DNA from 4 places in the Ensifer sp. GW101-20A05 genome. Region 1 is predicted to be linked to each of the others. Evidence: riboswitches for the same ligand, from Rfam matches in the RefSeq annotation. Region 1 holds a riboswitch; each other region holds the start of a gene.
The links. A riboswitch is a leader RNA that binds a small molecule or an ion and turns the genes downstream of it on or off. The one in region 1 is predicted to bind cobalamin.

Region 1 (3,339 bases):
CGTGTTCCCGCGCTTGAAACACGTCGCTGCGGTGCTTGTGCCGCTGGCCCTGGTCGGTGCCGATCCTTCGCTGGCATCGACCGTGTGCGACCGGCTGAATACCCGGCTTGCGCAACTGCCCGACATGGTCGCCACCACTGCGGATGCCCGGGACTATGCCAGCGCCATCTCACGACAGAATATCGAGCTGCGCCGGGCGAAGAACGACCGCCGCCGCGCGGGCTGCGGTGGCGGCAGCGTCGTCACCTTCGATGGCGGCGACCCCGACAGCTGCGGGGAGCTCGACAGCCTCATCGCCGAGATGGAAGACAATCTGCGCATGCTGAAGTCGGAGCGCGAGCAGATCGTCGCCGGCGGCAGCGAAGACAGCCGCCGCCGCATCCTTGCCGCGCTTGAAATCAACGGCTGCTACAGCGACAGCGAGGAGTTCGCCAGCGTCGAGCCCGAAGAGCCCGAAACGCACCGCAACATCATTGCCGACCTGCCACCTGAGGACGCCTACGGGCCGATGCTCGGGCATAACGAAGACAGTTATGCGCCGCAGGATGGCTATTACCGCGGAACGTTGCGGACCATGTGCGTGCGCACCTGCGACGGCGCCTTCTTTCCGATCTCCTCGGATGCGACGCCGGCCGACTTCCCGCGTGACGAACAGGCCTGCCGGGCGCGCTGCCCTGGCGCCGAAACGGAACTCTACTTCCACGATATCAACACGGAAGAGAGCGAACAGATGGTCTCGGCCGTGACCGGGCTACCCTATACCGAAATGCCCAATGCGTTTGCCTATCGCACCCGCGGCATCAGCAAGCCTGGCATGTGCGGCTGCCAGATGCCGCAGACTGCCGCAACCTCGCCGAAGACGACCGGCACCAAGATCGGCGACGATCAGTCGTCCATCGTCGTGATCGAAACCAAGAAACCGGCGGACACCACGACCGCCAAGGCGCCGGCCGAGGAGCGGCCCTACGACCCGTCCAAGAACAAGGTGCGCGTCGTCGGCCCGACCTTCCTGCCGCAGGAAGAAACCTCGATCGACCTGAAGCACCCGAAGGGACCGGCCTATCAACCGGTCCAGAACTGATCCTGGCGCCGCCTTAAAGCGCGTCGCGATCTTTTAGATTCGCTCATTGCACTTTAAGTTTTTGATACTTCGCACGTCGTTATCGCAAAACCGCTGCGCACTTTTGCGAGACGGGTTTTAGGAACTCTCGCCGCAGTTCCCCCAGCCTTCCTCAAACACCAGCTCTTCCAGCGGCAGGCGTTGCCGCCATCCCTTCACCGCCAGTTCGGGCTGCTGGTAAAGGCGATCGACATAACCGAGGCAGAGCCAGGCGACGATCTCGATATGATCGGGAATGCCGAGGATCGCCTTGATCTCGGCCTCGTGAAAGATGCTGACCCAGCCGACGCCAACTCCTTCGGCGCGGGCCGCAAGCCACAGGTTTTGCACGGCGCAAACCGTCGAATAGACATCCATCTGCGGATTGTGCGTGCGGCCGAGAACGACGGCGCCGCCGCGCGTGCGGTCACAGGTGACGCAAATGCTGAGCGGTGCTTTGCGAATGCCTTCGAGTTTTAGCGAGCGGTATTTGGTCTGCTGCTCTGCCTCGAACATCAGCGCCGCCTCATCATTGGCGCGGCGAAACGCCTGCCAGACGCGCTCGCGCGTTTCTGCCCCCCGCACCAGTACGAAATTCCAGGGCTGCATGAAGCCAACCGACGGCGCACTGTGCGCCGCCGTAAGCAGGCGTTTCACCAGATCGTCGGGAAGAGGCTCTGCCAAGAATTCGTCGCGCACGTCGCGGCGTGTTTCGATAGCGCGGTAGACAGCCTCCCGCTCATCCAGCGAGAAGGCACCGGCAGCCGCAAGGCCGCCCTTCGGTTCAGTCAGCATCGTTCGATCCCCAACAATGCGAAAACCTCCCGCCGTCCGCGCGGGGTTCGGTCTATCTCGCCAGGCCGGTCTTCTGACTTCGGTTCAACCGGTCGCCTCACCTTCCCAGATCGATTTAAGATCCAGTGGCAAAACCTTGAATCAATTCAAGGCACTTGTAGAGGCGACCGTCCCCGTCACAGCGTTGGGCACGTTCCGGAATGACACCGGATTCCCGATTCTCCCGCTTGCGCGGGCACCTGACGGCGTCATAAGGGCACAGCCACTAGCGAAAGACAAGCGCCCGTCAGAGCGGGATGAGGAAAAGTGCACGCAGTTTTCCGCCCGCATTCCGCTCTAACTTCTAAGGACCGATCACGTTTATGATTTTGGATCGATCCGACCCAAAATCATCGTGATCTAGAGCGGCGCCACCGGATGGGGCGAACCGTCATAGCCGCCCCAGACCGATTGGTCGAAGCAGATCACCGATCCGGTCATCAGCCCGGATTCCGCCGAAGACAGGTAGGCGCAGGCTCGCGCCACCTCGGCCGGATCGACGAGCCTGCCGAAGGGTTGGCTGGCGGCCGCCTTTTCGAGCCAATCCGCGGCAGCGCCGTGAAATTCGCGCTGGATGCGGTCCTCGCCTTCGGAAGCCATCCAGCCGATATTCAGGCCGTTGACGCGGATGCGGTTGCGCAGAAGCGCATAGGCAGTGTTCTTGGTCAGCGTCTCCAGAGCGCCTTTCGACGAGCAATAGGCCGCAATGAAGGGCTGCCCGGCCATTGCCGACATCGAGCCGATATTGACGATGGTGCCTTCCGTTCGCTCGCGCCGCATCACCTTCACCGTCTCCTGCATCAGGAAGAACGGCGCCCGCACATTGATGGCGAACATCCGGTCGAAGAGTTCCGGTGTCGTGTCCAGGATCGTGCCGCGATCGGTGATGGCGGCGGCATTGACCAGCGCATCGACCCGACCGAATTCCGCATCGCAGGCGGCAACGACCTTGCGCGCGTCGTCCACCTTTTCAAGATCGGCCTCGACATAGACCACTTTCGCGGCGCTGGCCTTGCCGATTTGCTCGGCCTTCGCCCGCCCCTTGGCGGCGTTGCGCCCACAAATGACGATGCCTGCCGCACCGCGTTCGGCGAATAGGCCGGCGATCGTTGCGCCCAGCCCTTGCGTGCCGCCGGTGACGATGGCGATCTTGCCTTGCATCTGTCCGTTCATCGAGTTCCTCCCTCGCAAATGATGATGTGAAACAGCTACGGCTCAGGAGCGAAATGCGCCGGGAGCCTGTCAATTGTGAGACTGACCCGTCAACTCAGCTTGCGCTTCGCCTGCGCGTCGAGTGAGGCCCGAAAATCCTGCTCGCTTGCTCCCGCGGCAAGCGCCTCGCGCATCAACTGCGCCTGGGTCTTTGGCGCCAGCCCGCCAAGCGGCGGATCGCGGTCGAGATTGGT
Region 2 (3,339 bases), on a different contig from region 1:
GGATTGAAGCGCGGCCGGCCCTTCATCTCGTAGATGCGGCTGATCGCATCGGGATTGGTGGCGTCGGCGGCAAGGCCATAGACGGTTTCGGTGGGAATGGCGACCGGTTCGCCTTCGGCAAGAACGGCGCAGGCGCGTTCGATCGCGCGGTCCGGTTCCCTGCCTGTGTCGATGATCTCTGCCATGCCGTTTCCTTTCCGACGCTTCCTTAACGGACGTGCCGGGAAAACAGAACGATTTTTTTGGGGGCGTTCGGTTGCTGCCTCAGAGACTGCGGATAATGCGGCGCAGCGCGGAGTCCCGGGCACCCAGCATCAGCACGTTCTTGAGAGCAACCTTGGGGTCGTCCGTGCGGAAGAGGAGCCCGTTGTCGCGGACGTTGCGGTTGATGACCATCTGTCCGTCTTCGGCGTTCGGCTCGATCGCGACCGCGAAATACATGCGGGAATAGCCGCTCTGGATACGGTCGAAGAAATGCGTCTCATCACCAAGGTCGCTGAAGAAATTGGCGAAGTAGAACGACCAGGTGATGTCCTTGGAAGGCGTGACCGCCGTCCGCGCCGCCGTCACATGGCAATAGCCGAGATGCGGCTTGCCGACGAGCGTGCGGTGAAAAATCAGCTTGGGAAACTGGATCGAGGCATGAAAGCCGTTGATCCGCTTGTGCGTCGTGTCACCGGCGGTCGCGAGCTTCTTGCCGGTCCTGTCCGCGACTTCTTCGTAGCTCAGATACCGTCGCTCGCTCGGCAGCCATTGCCGGCGGTTGATCCTGCCGGTGCGCAGAAACTCGGTGTGAACGGCCGTCTTCGGCATGACCGCCGGCGGCTTCTCGGCCGCAGCGTCGTAATATCTGAACTTTGCCATGATCGTCAGTGTGCCATCTGCCTGCCGGACATCTTCGTCCGCCGGCAAGCCTAGTGGCTTATGGTTAATGAAGGATTTCCTTTCGTTCGCGGAAGATGCCCCTGCACATTCATGGGAATGTCGCAAACGGGCGAAGCCTTCCTGTGTCTGCGTCATGTCAGTCACAAAAGCCGGAATCTGCCCAATTTTTGATCTATCTATATGTTTATAAAGTGAAAAATTCTCGCATCCGTTTCCAAAAGGCGGTTTCGATCGTGTCGTCATTCTGGAATTGAATGTCGCTATCCGGCGCCTGCCGAGGCGCCTTCCGCGCTTACATATCCTTACTCAAGGTGTCGTCTTCCAAAGGGGAAGGCGGAGAATTGGGAAGCCGGTCAAATCCCGGCGCTGCCCCCGCAACGGTGGTGGAGCGAAAGGCTCGGCAAAAGGCCACTGGACGGTTTTCCGTCCGGGAAGGCGCCGGGCTGGTCCTTCGAAGGACGGCTCCTGAGCCCGGAAACCAGCCTTGACAGACATAACCGTAACGGGTTGCGGCGGGCAGCCGGATCGGAGCCTAAAACGCATGGGCGTGCGCCCATGCGGGTTCCTGTCCTGCCTCTCCGAAACATGGCGCATGAGGACAGGACATGGATACCAAGACCGATATGCTTCGCAAGCTGAAGGGCCGGCGTGACGGCTACAGCCTCGATCGGGCCTTCTACATCGACCCCGACTATTACCGGCAGGACCTGGAAAACATCTGGTATCGGGATTGGCTGTTCATCGGCCACGATTGCGAAATCCCGCGGGCCGGCAACTATTTCACCGTCCAGGTCGGCGACTATCCGGTCGTCATCACCCGCGATCGCCAGGGCACGATCCGCGCGCTCCACAACTCCTGCCGCCACCGCGGCTCCCGCGTCTGCACGCAGCACAAGGGCTCTTCGGCAAAGCTCGTCTGTCCCTATCATCAATGGACCTACGAGCTCGACGGCTCGCTGCTCTTCGCACGCCAGATGGGCGAAGACTTCGACAAGGCAGCCCACAGCCTGAAGCAGATCCATTGCGAAACGGTCGGCGGCTACATCTTCATCAACCTGTCGGAGACGCCGGCGGATTTCGCCGCCTTCCGCGAGCTGGCATTCCCCTACCTCGCGCCGCACCGGCTGGGAGAGACCAAGGTCGCCTTCGAAAGCACCATCATCGAAAAGGGCAACTGGAAGCTCGTCTGGGAGAACAACCGCGAGTGCTACCACTGCGCCGCCAATCACCCCGAACTCTGCCGGACCTATCCGGAAGCGCCGACCGCGACCGGGGTGCAGGGCGCCAAGGACGATCCGGTGATTGCCGCCCATTGGGCGAAGTGCGAGGCCGAGGGCCTGCCGAGCGAGTTCCGGATGTCGCCGACCGGCCAGTTCCGCGCCGCGCGCATGCCGCTGGTCGATAATGCCGAAAGCTACACCATGTCGGGTGCGCCCGCCGTAAAAAGGGCGCTGTCGGCCGATGTCAGGCAGAAGCAGATCGGCACGCTCCTGATGTTCCATTACCCCACGACCTGGAACCACGTGCTTTCGGATCACGCCATCACCTTCCGCGTGTTGCCGCTGGGGCCGGAACTCACGCAGGTGACAACGAAGTGGCTGGTCCACAAGGACGCGGTCGAAGGTGTCGACTACACGCTCGAGGATCTGACTCATGTCTGGACCGAGACCAACGACCAGGATCGCCAGATCGTCGAGGAAAATGCCTTCGGCATCCGCTCGCCGGCCTATGAGCCCGGTCCGTATTCGCCGGAGCACGAGGGTGGCGTGATGCAGTTCGTCGAATGGTACTGCAAGTTCATGGAGCAGCGCCTGCAGGGCGATGCGGCTCCGCTCTCAAAGGTCGCCTGACATGCAGATGGCGTCCTCCTTCCATCATTTCGACGAACTGCATGTCTGGATCGACCGGCAGCAGATGCTCGAATGCACATCGGCGGTTGTCGAAACCGCCGATGTCATGACCTTCACCTTCCGTGCGGAGAAGCCCGCCTGGTTTCGTTATCTGCCCGGCCAGTTCGTCACCCTCGAATTGCCGGTCGCCGACGAACCGGTCATGCGCACCTACACCCTGTCGTCGACGCCATCGCGACCGCTGTCGATTGCCGTCACGGTGAAGGCGCAGGCCGACAGCGTCGGCACCCGCTGGATGTTCGATCACCTGAAGCCGGGCATGAAGCTCCGGGCTTTTGGACCGCTCGGAGATTTCAGCTTCGTCCGTCATCCCGGCGAAAAGTACCTGTTTATCTCCGCCGGATCCGGCATCACCCCGATGATGTCGATGACGCGCTGGATGGCCGACTGCGTGCCGGAGACCGATGTCACCTTCATCTCCTGTGCTCGCCGGCCGGACGACCTTCTGTTTCGCTCGGAGCTCGAGGTTCTGGCGACACAGATGTCCGGGCTGAACCTCGGCTTCATCGTCGAGGGGCACGAGGCGCGTCACGGCTGGCATGGC
Region 3 (3,339 bases), on a different contig from region 1:
GGGAGGAATCTTGCTCATGGCCCTGAGATAAGCATTCTTTATGCCAGCATGCGAGAAATCGCTTTGCGCGAAGCAGCAAAAATCCTCACTTTTTTCGTGAACACAACAGCAAAAACAAAGAGGATAGCAATGCTTAGCGCAGTGCGATCAACGATCCTTCATGCCCTGAACTGGGCCGGCAACGCACTCAACCCAATCATCGCCATCGATACGTTCAGCGAATTCCAGCTGAAGGATATCGGGCTGACGCGAGATCAGGAGACCATCCGGGCGCGCGTCGGCGATGGTGCCGATCCTTGGCATTGGCCGAAGGACGACAATCCGCGCAGGTCACCGCCCTCGCCGGAGCGGGATTGCGGCGACGCGCCGCAAATGGCAAGGGCTTCGCCTCGAGCCCAGCCCGGAGAAAACAAAGACATAAGCATGTCGCTCTGCGATTGACGGAGCGCAGAGGCAAGACACAGCGCAGTTATCGTGATCTGCCACCTTCCCAGCCCGCGGACCGAATTCGGGAGAGATCCGGCGTGGCGTTTCTAAAAGCGGCGTGCCGAAGCCCCTTCGCAAGTGATCGCAACGGAGCGAGCGCGGGGCTCAAAGCCGAGAAGTTCTTCACCCACAGGTTTCGCCGCCTCCCGCCGTTTACTCCTTGTTATCCACACGGCGAAAGAAATCACCTTCTCACCCCGGCTTCGGGCACCTCGAACCTATTGACGCAGATTTGCGATGAACTACTATATCTAGTGTTCGAGGTTCTCTCGATTCGCAGGGATTGAGTAGCTAAGACGGGAATACGGTGCGTCGGCGAGTTTTCGCTAGGCTATGCCGTAGCTGCCCCCGCAACTGTAGACGGCGAGCGACTGTCCGGAATTGGACCACTGAGGCATGAGGCCTCGGGAAGGTCGGGATGGAAGCTGAGACCCGTGAGCCAGGAGACCTGCCTCGAGCAACAAACGTCCACGGGCGGGTGTCCGGAGGGGTTGAGTCTACTGCATGTTTCCTTAAATCGTCGCCGATTTAAGGATAAAAACATGCAGCAAATCGAAGTGCTACAGCGATCTTTGCGCGTCTGATAGGACGCACGGCGCTGTCGTGCGGCAGGATGAGCCTGCCTGATCGTCTCGACATCTCCCCGGCAGCCTGTCGAAAGCTTCGGGGTGAAGTCATGTCCGCGTCATTGAAATTCTATCGCTCGCCAATCAAGAGGCGCGGTTTCCCGCGCAGCTGACGAAGAGGCATGCCCGGGCGTCCAGATCCGAGCGAGCCACAGCCATGACAGCCCTGCATTTCGCCGGATCGCGGCTGCGTGTCCGTGCGCCTTCTCATGCTCTCATCCAGCCGACCAAACGAGGAAGAAATGAACGTTACCGTCTACAGCAAGCCCGCCTGCGTCCAATGCACCGCGACCTACCGAGCGCTCGATCGCCAGGGCGTCAACTACGAGGTCATTGATATCTCCATCGACCAAGACGCGCTCGAAACGGTCAAGGGCCTCGGCTACATGCAGCTTCCCGTCGTCGTCGCCGGCCCCGAACACTGGGCGGGTTTTCGCCCCGACAAGATCAGCGCGCTTTCCTAGAGGAGACGGGCGGTGGGCCTGATCGTCTATTTTTCCAGCCGCTCGGAAAACACCCATCGCTTCGTCGAAAAGCTCGGCCTTCGCGCAGCGCGCATACCGCTCAAAGAAAGTAAGGCTTCACTTACGGTTTCCGAGCCTTTCGTGTTGGTCGTGCCCACCTATTGCGGCGATGACGGCCGGGGTGCGGTGCCGAAACAGGTCATCCGCTTCCTCAACGATGCGGGCAACCGCTCTCACATCCGCGGCGTCATTGCTGCGGGCAACAGCAATTTCGGCGCGACCTACGGGATCGCCGGCGACGTCATCGCGGCCAAGTGCCAGGTGCCCTACCTCTACCGGTTCGAGCTTCTCGGAACAGAGGAGGACGTCGCCAATGTCAGAAACGGGATGGAACGATTTTGGACGTCTCAACACTCGAACGCCCCCTGAAGGCGACGGAAGCGGCGCTGGACTATCATGCGCTGAACGCAATGCTGAACCTCTATGATGAAGAGGGACGGATCCAGCTCGACAAAGACCGGCTGGCGGCGAAACAATACTTCCTCCAGCACGTCAACCAGAACACGGTCTTCTTCCATAACCTCAGGGAGAAGCTCGATTATCTGGTGACCGAGGGCTACTACGAGCAGCAGGTTCTCGACCAGTATTCCTTCAACTTCGTCCGCGATCTCTATGACCACGCCTATGGGAAGAAGTTCCGCTTCCCGACCTTCCTCGGCGCGTTCAAATACTACACGTCCTATACGCTGAAGACCTTTGACGGAAAGCGCTACCTGGAGCGCTACGAGGATCGCGTCTGCATGGTGGCCATGACACTGGCGCGCGGCAACGAGGGACTTGCCCGCGATCTCGTCGATGAGATCATTTCCGGGCGTTTCCAGCCGGCGACGCCGACCTTCCTCAATGCCGGTAAAAAGCAACGCGGCGAGCTCGTCTCCTGCTTCCTGCTGCGGGTCGAGGACAACATGGAGAGCATCGGCCGCGCGATCAATTCCGCATTGCAGCTCTCCAAGCGCGGCGGTGGCGTGGCGCTGTCGCTCACCAACATCAGAGAGATGGGCGCGCCGATCAAGCAGATCGAGAACCAGTCCTCCGGCATCATCCCTGTCATGAAACTGCTTGAAGACAGCTTCTCCTATGCCAACCAGCTTGGCGCCCGCCAAGGGGCAGGTGCTGTTTATCTGCATGCCCACCACCCGGACATCATGCGCTTCCTCGATACCAAGCGGGAAAATGCCGACGAAAAGATCCGCATCAAGACGCTGTCGCTCGGCGTCGTCATCCCGGACATCACCTTCGAGCTCGCCCGCAACAACGAGGACATGTATCTGTTCTCGCCCTATGACGTGGAGCGCGTCTACGGCGTGCCGCTGACCGAAATTTCGGTGACGGAGAAGTACCGCGAGATGGTCGAGGATGCTCGTATCCGCAAGCGGAAGATCAAGGCGCGCGATTTCTTCCAGATCATTGCCGAAATCCAGTTCGAGAGCGGATACCCCTACATCATGTTCGAGGACACGGTGAACCGGGCGAACCCGATCGCCGGGCGCATCACCATGAGCAACCTCTGCTCGGAAATCCTGCAGGTGAGCGAGGCGAGCGAATTCAACGACGACCTCTCCTACGCAAAGATGGGCAAGGATATCTCTTGTAATCTCGGCTCGCTGAACATTGCCGCGGCGATGGACAGTCCGGATTTCGGCCAGACGATCGAGACCTCGATCCGCGCGCTCACCGCCGTCTCCGAAATGAGCCACATCTCT
Region 4 (3,339 bases), on a different contig from region 1:
GAATTGGCGGAGCGGCTTCGTCTGGGAGCTGACACGCAGCCTGCCGGCGATCCGGCGCGGTCTTGAGCGCGCGGGATATGAGGGCGGCTGGCTGGCGACGGAGACGGCATGAATTCGAGAGATCACCAGCGGATGGCGCAGACGGTCGAGGGATATTCACCGCAGGCGCAGGCGGTGGTCGAGCGGTTGCACGCCCAGTTCCCCGACGCCGGTGTCTCGCTCGGGCCGGCGGACAGTGCCTTCAGCGCACCGGCCGCCTTCTGGGCCGCTGGCGGGGCCGGGATCGAGGAGAGCCTTGCCTATCAGGACTTTTTCGCAATCGGCATGACGGACCGGATCCGGGCGGCACATCTGATCGCCTTCTACAGCCGCCAGCTGAGCGTGGTTCTCGGCGCGCTCTATCTTGGCGCAGGTCTTCAGGCGCAGATCGCCGGCATTCGCTTCGAAGACTGGACCCGCCTCCACCAAGACCGGGAAGTTGCCGGCAAGCGTTATCATTTCCGCCTCGGTCTGGCGGAAGGGCCGCAGCATGCCGAAGGCATCAGCGCTTTCGAGCGCGGCTTCACGGCCCATCTGGCGCCGGTCATCGCGGTCCTGAAAAAGCGCACCGGGCTTTCTTCCGGGGCGCAGTGGCGGCTGGCAGCGGATTCCCTTGCCGGAGCGTTCCTGGAGATCGGTCGCGCGATCGGTGACGAGGCGCGCGGCATGGCCGAGGCGCTTGCGATCGTCAAGCGGCGGGGCTCGCGGTTGTTCTCGGAAGAGCTCTGCTACGAGGAGATCTCCGCGGTCGATCCGGCAAGCGGCGCGCAACTGTCGCGCCAGTATCGGATCCGTTGCGGCTGTTGTCTTTATTTCCGAACGGAGGGTGGCAGCTTCTGCGATACTTGCGTCCTGCTCGAGCCGGACGATCGCCGCGCGCGGCTGGCCGCGCATCTCATGCAAAACGGCGGGGCCTGAACCCCGCCGTCGTTTGTTCAGGTGCCCACGGGGGGGGCGTGATCGGCCGGATCAGTTTGCTCTCGCGAAACGCTCGTTGATGAAGCCGGAGACGACGCCGAGCACGATCCAGAAGGCGAGCGTGGTGGCGAGTGCGGCAACCGCAAACTCGGCGCCGAGCACGGCCGGGACGTTGCTGGAAATGTCTAATGGCTGCGGCGCGCCGTAGACGTGCGGCGCGGCGATCAACGCGAGGCCGACGACCTTGGACACGATTTCTTCGCGCAGCACCACCAGATAGAGGCCGACGGCCGAAAGGGCGACGGTTGCCAGCCACCAGGTCTGGCGGTCGCCAAGTTCGGCGGCCGGGAAACCCGGCAGTTCCGGCGGCAGGCCGATCGCCGGCAGCATGTGCACGGCAAGCCAGCCGCAGGCGCCCCAGAGCGCGCCGTTCCTGAGCGTGATCGGATAGCCGATCACCAGGCTGACACCGGCCAAGAGCAGGCCGAAGCCGGAGCCGGTGACGAGATTGGCGATGAGCGTGCCGGAGAACCGGCTCATGCCGAACATGATGCCGCCTTCCTCGTGTTCGCCCTCATGCGCATAGGCCGGCGTGATCGGCGAAAGCGTGTCGAGCAGGGCGCCAAGCGGCGAGACCGCCTTCAGCGACGAATGCTGGTCGTGACCCTCGGCGGCGGGTTGCGTCGTTCCAGGCTGTGCAGCGGGCTGTTCGGTTGCGGCCGGAGCCTCGCCTTCGAATTCCTCCGCATGCAGGATCAGCGGGGTTACCCTAAGTTCCTGGGCGCCGGTCATGAAGACACCGGCAATCAGTCCGGCCACGATCGCGGCCAGAAGCGTTCTGACAATCATCTTGAATTCCCTCGATAACGGCAAAACCCACGCGCTGCGGCGTGGTTTGCAAGCCTTCCCGTTCTGTCATGCGGACGGCCGTTGCGCGCCGGACGAACCGGCATGCACAAACACCGACATCCGGCACAGGCCGGATGCGTTCATGTCCGCAGACACTTCGATGCGGAACGTGAGTTACGTTCCGGAACATCGTCTTAGTGGCAGGGGAAGCCGTAGGAGTGGCGGGTGTCGTGCGCGGTGTCGTGCAGCACTGCCGAGTTGGCAAGGCCGGCGCCGAAGACGAGGAATGCGCCGATGAAGAGCGCGATGACGCCAGCGGTCAGACGATCGCTGAGGGAGAGCGGAATGCTCGAAACAGTAGACGTAGCCATGACAACCTCCGTGATGGCATCGGGAAATTCCCGGTGTGGGCCCTATGCCCGTATCGAGTGGCAGGTTTCCTGGCTCACGGCGCTGGGCGGGAAGCCCTGGATCAGCCTCGCCTTCCCAGATCGACCACCCTCTCGTGGTCTCTTCCAGTGGCTTCTTCCGGATCGCTCCGGAATGGCAGATCGACGTCGCTCTACAGTCGCGGGGTCGGCCGTGATGTGAATGCCCAGCATGGGTCCATCCGTCACGTTCCCGTTTACTCCCGAAACACGTTCGTGTCCCGGGAACCAATCGATCTCTGATGATTAGGATCGCACCCCTAATATGTCAATTGGACTTGCGCCGCCGCCCGGTCCATCCGCGACAAAATCGCGGATGATCATGCGTTTATAGGCCTCGACGATGCGGTCGCCCTCGGCGCGATCGACCGACACCGCAAGCCGCATGGTGCAATCGCCGAGATGCATGATCAGGAAAGCGGCACTGTCGATGGTTTCGCGCGGGGTTTCGGGCACAAGCCGGGCCCAGACATCGGCAAGCAGTTTTCCGCCGGCGCGGCTTTGCAGAAGATCGATCTCGCGCAGCGCCTTGTCGGCCTGCATTGCCGACCAGATGTCGCGCATGACGGGCTCGGCCAGAAACATGTCGTAGTAGATGTCGAACAGCACCGAGAAAGCGTCGCGCAGTTCTGCGAGCGATGTGACCTTGGCAAGCTCGGCCGCGATGCACTCGTTGCACACGGCATTGTAGCGCTCGGCCAGCGTGCGCACGATCGCCGCCTTGTCGGGGAAGTACTGGTAGAGCGATCCGATCGAAATTCCAGCCTTTTCAGCAACTTCGCTCATGCGCATGGCGTCGCTGCCCTTTTCCTGAATGAGCGCCGTCGCGCAGGCTAGGATCTGTTCGACGCGCTCGCGGCTGCGTTTCTGGCTGGGTGTCCGGCGCAGGGCGGTTTCGTCTTCGGCGGGAACCGCGGATGGGCTTGTTTCTGTAATCATGAGTGATGCTCACATTTTGGCTTGACTCTTAAAATACGAGGATTTATCACATTTGCAAATGTGAGAGATGCTCATGTTTGTTGATGAACCTTAGGAGGAAACGATGTCTCAGAAAGTCACACTGGTTTTGGGCGGTACCGGCAAGACGGGGCGGCGGGTGGCTGAG

Region 2: another riboswitch for cobalamin. It lies ahead of AC070A_RS13265 (aromatic ring-hydroxylating oxygenase subunit alpha); the one in region 1 lies ahead of bluB (5,6-dimethylbenzimidazole synthase).
Region 3: another riboswitch for cobalamin. It lies ahead of nrdH (glutaredoxin-like protein NrdH); the one in region 1 lies ahead of bluB (5,6-dimethylbenzimidazole synthase).
Region 4: another riboswitch for cobalamin. It lies ahead of AC070A_RS03330 (CbtB domain-containing protein); the one in region 1 lies ahead of bluB (5,6-dimethylbenzimidazole synthase).

What each region holds. Positions count from the first base shown of each region.
Region 1 is NZ_JBWKZT010000018.1:26,058-29,396, forward strand. Features, by position in the region: gene AC070A_RS29445 (DUF2865 domain-containing protein) at 1-1,081, shown strand, start outside; gene bluB (5,6-dimethylbenzimidazole synthase) at 1,199-1,894, opposite strand; cobalamin riboswitch at 1,941-2,152, opposite strand; gene AC070A_RS29455 (SDR family oxidoreductase) at 2,294-3,106, opposite strand; gene AC070A_RS29460 (phytanoyl-CoA dioxygenase family protein) at 3,196-3,339, opposite strand, start outside.
Region 2 is NZ_JBWKZT010000004.1:292,502-295,840, forward strand. Features, by position in the region: gene AC070A_RS13255 (L-threonylcarbamoyladenylate synthase) at 1-185, opposite strand, end outside; gene AC070A_RS13260 (DUF6656 family protein) at 265-864, opposite strand; cobalamin riboswitch at 1,178-1,386, shown strand; gene AC070A_RS13265 (aromatic ring-hydroxylating oxygenase subunit alpha) at 1,491-2,735, shown strand; gene AC070A_RS13270 (FAD-binding oxidoreductase) at 2,737-3,339, shown strand, end outside.
Region 3 is NZ_JBWKZT010000002.1:147,255-150,593, forward strand. Features, by position in the region: gene AC070A_RS05755 (hypothetical protein) at 1-441, shown strand, start outside; cobalamin riboswitch at 731-956, shown strand; gene nrdH (glutaredoxin-like protein NrdH) at 1,355-1,576, shown strand; gene nrdI (class Ib ribonucleoside-diphosphate reductase assembly flavoprotein NrdI) at 1,589-2,005, shown strand; gene nrdE (class 1b ribonucleoside-diphosphate reductase subunit alpha) at 1,975-3,339, shown strand, end outside.
Region 4 is NZ_JBWKZT010000001.1:658,232-661,570, reverse strand. Features, by position in the region: gene AC070A_RS03345 (glucoamylase family protein) at 1-112, shown strand, start outside; gene AC070A_RS03340 ((2Fe-2S)-binding protein) at 109-957, shown strand; gene AC070A_RS03335 (CbtA family protein) at 1,009-1,806, opposite strand; gene AC070A_RS03330 (CbtB domain-containing protein) at 2,001-2,177, opposite strand; cobalamin riboswitch at 2,220-2,482, opposite strand; gene AC070A_RS03325 (TetR/AcrR family transcriptional regulator) at 2,481-3,173, opposite strand; gene AC070A_RS03320 (NAD(P)H-binding protein) at 3,277-3,339, shown strand, end outside.